DNA from 2 places in the Streptomyces sp. GbtcB7 genome. Region 1 is predicted to be linked to the other one. Evidence: predicted binding sites of a transcription regulator. Region 1 holds the regulator's gene; the other holds the start of a gene.
The links. The regulator HspR, encoded in region 1, represses chaperone genes until heat shock. The targets are predictions, from matches to a motif close to TTGAGNNNNNNNNNCTCAA.

Region 1 (2,393 bases):
TCACGGGAGCGGTGTCCTACCGCGTCTACCGGGCGACGAGCGAGAACGGCGTGTACGCCCAGGTGGGCAGTACGGACAAGCTCTCGTACCTGGACACCTCGGCCGTCGAGAGCGTCACCTACTACTACCGGGTGACCGTTCTCGACGCGGCGGCCAACGAGTCCGCGCGTTCCGTGGCCGCCGCCGGCGAGCGCGAGGACCTCACCCCGCCGCCCGCCGTCACCGGGCTGACGGTCACCCCGACCGAGTACGGCTTCGAGCTGGAGTGGGACAAGAACCCGGCCACCGACCTCGGGCGGTACACCGTCTACTGGGGTGAGCTCTGGGGCGACGAGGGCGAGGAGCAGGTGTGCTCCGGAACGCTGACGGCGTATCTGCCGGCCGACACCACCTCGTACTCGTACACCACCCGCCCGGACGGCGACCGTGTCTGCTTCTTCGTCGACGCCATCGACACGTCCGGGAACTCCTCCTTCAAGTGGACCCGGACGGCCGAGGCCGTGGCCGCGACCGAGCTCGACACCACGCCGAGCGTGCCGACGCCCGAGGGCTCGCCGCTGCACCTGGAGGCGACTCCGGCGGAGGGCGCCGAGGGCAACCGCCTGACCTGGTCCGGGCTCGGAGCGGGCGAAGAGGAGTCCGCCGAGCCCGCGCAGGGCTTTCGCGTCTATCGGTGGAACCCCGCCACCGCCGCGTACGAGAAGATCCACGAGACCTCGGCCGGAGCGTTCGAGTACTTCGACACCGGCGCGAAGCGCGGCACCACGTCCTACTACTGGGTGACCGGTGTGAGGGCCGACGGCACCGAGACCCTGCCCGCCGGCGACTGGGCGGTCACCGAACCGGCGCGGTGAGCCGAGGCACGCCGAAGGGGGTGGGGAGGTCGACGACCTCCCCACCCCCTTCGTTACGTGGGAACTAGTCCGACTGCCTCTTCGGCCGCCAGACCACCAGCGCGCTCGTCTGCTGGACCTCCTGGTACGGGACCAGGTCCCGGCGGTACGAGGCGTGCACCGCGGCCTCGCGCTGCTGCATCGCGGCAGCGGCGCCGTCCAGGGCCGATTCCAGTTCCGCGACGCGGGACTGGAGGGCGGCCACCTGGTTCTCCAGCTCGATGATGCGCTTGATGCCGGCCAGGTTGATGCCCTCGTCCTGGGACAGCGCCTGCACCGTGCGGAGCAGTTCGATGTCGCGGGCCGAGTAGCGCCGGCCCCGGCCGGCGGTGCGGTCCGGGGAGACCAGGCCGAGGCGGTCGTACTGGCGCAGGGTCTGCGGGTGCAGGCCGGAGAGCTGGGCCGCCACCGAGATGACGTAGACCGGGGTCTCCTCGGTCAGTTCATAGGGGTTTCGACGACGGCCGTCCATCTGCTCATGCTCCCTTCGCGGCCTGGAACAGCTCCGCCCGTGGGTCCTCGCCCGCGGTTGCCTCGCGATACGCCTCCAGGGCGTCGCGAGCCTTGCCCGACACGTCCGTGGGGACCGCGACCTCGACGGTGACGAGGAGGTCGCCGCGCGTACCGTCCTTGCGGACGGCACCCTTGCCGCGGGCCCGCATCGTACGGCCGTTGGGCGTGCCCGGGGGCAGTTTCAGGGTGACCGGGGGGCCGCCCAGGGTCGGTACACGCACCTCGCCGCCGAGTGCCGCCTCCGCGAAGGTGACGGGCACGGTGACGGTGAGGTTGTCGCCCTTGCGGCCGAAGACCGGGTGGGCGTCCACGTGGACCGTGACGTACAAGTCGCCTGCCGGGCCGCCCCGTTCGCCGGGTGCGCCCTTGCCCCGGAGGCGGATGCGCTGGCTGTCGCTCACTCCCGCCGGGATGCGGACCTGCATCGTGCGTGAGGACTTGGCGCGGCCGCTGCCGTGGCAGATCTCGCAGGGGTTCTCCGCGATGAGACCGCGGCCCTTGCAGTCCGGGCAGGGGTCCGTGAGCGAGAAACCGCCGCCGGAGCCGCGCGCGACCTGGCCGGTGCCGACGCACGTCGGGCACACGCGCGGTGTGCCGTTCGCGTCGCCGGTGCCCGAACAGGCCTTGCAGGGCGCCTGGGACGTCATCCGCAGCGGGACCGTCGCGCCGTCCACCGCCTCGGTGAAGCTGAGCGTCACCTCGGTGTCGATGTCCTGGCCGCGCCGGGGCTGGGTCCGCGTACCCGTGCCCGCGCCGCCGCGGTTGAACAGGCCCCCGAAGACGTCACCGATGCCGCCGCCGAAGCCACCGGCACCGCCCGCTCCGCCCTGGGCGCCGCCTCCGAAGAGGTCGCCCAGGTCGAAGTTGAAGTTGCCGCCGCCCGCGCCGGGACCCGGACGGAAGCCGCCGTTGCCGAAGAGGGCGCGTGCCTCGTCGTACTCCTTGCGCTTCTTGGGGTCTCCGAGCACGTCGTTCGCCTCGGAGATC
Region 2 (2,393 bases), on a different contig from region 1:
TCCAGCTTGTCGACTTCCTTGAGCGCGGCCTCGCGGACGTTCTCGGGGAGGTCGGCGGCCTCGACGCGGGTCCGGTAGTCGTCGGACTCCTCACCCTCCTTGGCGTCGCCGTTCAGCTCGCGCAGCTCCTTGCGGACGGCTTCGAGCTGGCGCCGCAGCAGGAACTCGCGCTGCTGCTTGTCGACGCCTTCCTGGACGTCCTTCGCGATGGACTCGGCGACATCCTGCTCGGCGAGGTGCTCACGCAGCTGCTCGGTGGCGAGCTTCAGCCGGGCGACCGGGTCGGCGGTCTCCAGCAGCGTGACCTTCTGCTCGGTGCTCAGGAACGGGGAGTAACCGGAATTGTCGGCAAGGGTGGACACGTCGTCGATGGCCTGCACGCGGTCCACGACCTGCCAGGCGCCGCGCTTGCGCAGCCAGCTGGTGGCGAGGGCCTTGTACTCCTTGACCAGTTCGGCGACGTGGCCGGGCAGCGGGTCGGGCACGGTCTCGTCGACCCGGGTGCCCTCGACCCACAGGGCGGCACCAGGACCGGTCGTCCCGGCGCCGATCTTCACGCGCCCACGGCCGCGGATCAGCGCGCCCGGGTCGCCGTCGGCCAGTCGGCCGACCTGCTCGACGGTGCCGAGCACGCCCGTGCTCGGGTACGCCCCGTCGATGCGTGGCACCAGCAGCACCTTCGGCTTGCCGGGCTCCGACCGCGCGGCGGCCTGGGCGGCCTCCACCGCGGCGCGTACATCGGCGTCGTTCAGGTCCAGCGGAACCACCATCCCGGGCAGCACGACCTCATCATCGAGCGGCAACACGGGCAGGGTGAGCGGTGTGGACGTCGAAGCCATTATCTCTCCCTAGGCAGTCAAGTTGAGCTATGCCGACTCAATGCACGTGAGCCCCGGATTGTTCCCCAGGGTCTGTTCGCTGTGAGCGATCGCTCTCCACGGAGACATCCGCGCAGGTCAGCGGGGTAACGCCACGCTTCCCTCTTGGCCGGCGCCACTCCGCCGCAGATCCGCGGCGCACGCCTGTGGTGCGGTCAACGCCGTCGGGCCGCCGTCCCTTCCCGTGCGACCGCGCCCGGTCGACGCGGTCACGAGAGTGCAAGAGCACCGCCACACCACCGCAATCGCATGCACAGCCGGCTCCTTCACACTGCAGGCTCATTCACAGGCTGTGCGCTGCTCTCCGTGGACGACGCGATGCGGGACTTCCGCGACAAGCTGCGCTCCCTCGGGCAGCTCGACAACACCCTGGTGCTGTACACGAGCGACCACGGCCTGCTCTGGGCCGACCACGGCTGGCTGCGCAAGTCGGTGCCGTACCGGCCGAGCCTGGAGGTGACGTTCTACCTGTCGTGGCCGGGCGGCGGGCTCGGCACGGCCAGGACCGACGACCGGCTCACGGCGCACGTCGACATCGCGCCCACCCTTCTCGACGCGGCCGGCATCACCCCGGACACCCCGCACGACGGCCACTCGCTGCTCGGCACCCGGGACCGCGACCACGTGCTCGCCGAGTGGTGGTGGAACCGTCAGGACAAGCAGCCGATCCACAGCTGGGCGACGTACATCGGCAAGACCGAGCAGTGCACGGAGTACTACGGCCTCCGCCTGGACCGGCAGGGCCGGCTGCCCGGCGGGGTGAACCGCGGCGAGGTCCTCTTCCGCGAGTACTACGACCTGCGCGCCGACCCGTACCAGCTCACCAACAGGCTCCACGGGGCGAGTGCGGAACAGGAGCGCCGCCTCGGCGTCCCGGAGCCGGCCCGACGGCTGACGGCGGCCCGGGTCACCTGACCCGACCGGACCGGACCGGGCCCGCCCCGAACACCCCGACCGCCCGCGGTGCTAGGCGGCGACGGTGCCGGGCGTCTGAGCGGTGTGTACGGCGGCGGAGGCGGCGGGGCTGGAGGCCGCCTCCGTACGGGCGCGGCGCCAGCCCCGGACCAGCGGCCAGGTCGACACCCCGATCGCCAGGGACATCACATGCCCCCAGTCCGTCATCGGGTCGGCGAATTCGAGCAGGTCCCCGACGACCATCGAGCCGAAGACGACCAGCAGTGGCCAGCGCAGCCAGGGCCTCAGCAGCCCGGCGAGCGCGCCGACGCTCGTGGCGACGCCGAAGCTGATGCCGTAGTCGAGGCGGTGCAGGGAGCTGTCAGGGAGGTCTCCCGCCAGCACGGAAAGGCCGACGGGCACCTCGGTGGCCAGGGTCGCCACGACGTGCCCGAGCAGGAAGACTCCGGCGGCCCGCAGGCCGCCTATCCGCCGCTCCAGCGCGGTCAGCACCAGCACGAACCCGATGGCGTACGGCGAGGTGATCCCGCCCGCCATCCACAGCGCGCTGGCCAGCAGCACCAGCACCGGTTCGCGTACGAGGTGCGCGACATCGGTGCT

Region 2: a site for HspR is predicted at 862-880, ahead of lon (endopeptidase La). Genes of this name have one in related genera too.

The regions. Positions count from the first base shown of each region.
Region 1 covers NZ_JAGXJM010000040.1:85,040-87,432, forward strand. Annotated here, with positions in the region: gene KVT44_RS44700 (PA14 domain-containing protein) at 1-854, shown strand, start outside; gene KVT44_RS44705 (heat shock protein transcriptional repressor HspR) at 919-1,365, opposite strand; gene dnaJ (molecular chaperone DnaJ) at 1,370-2,393, opposite strand, start outside.
Region 2 covers NZ_JAGXJM010000010.1:133,868-136,260, reverse strand. Annotated here, with positions in the region: gene lon (endopeptidase La) at 1-839, opposite strand, end outside; gene KVT44_RS18315 (sulfatase-like hydrolase/transferase) at 1,185-1,793, shown strand; gene KVT44_RS18310 (rhomboid-like protein) at 1,845-2,393, opposite strand, start outside.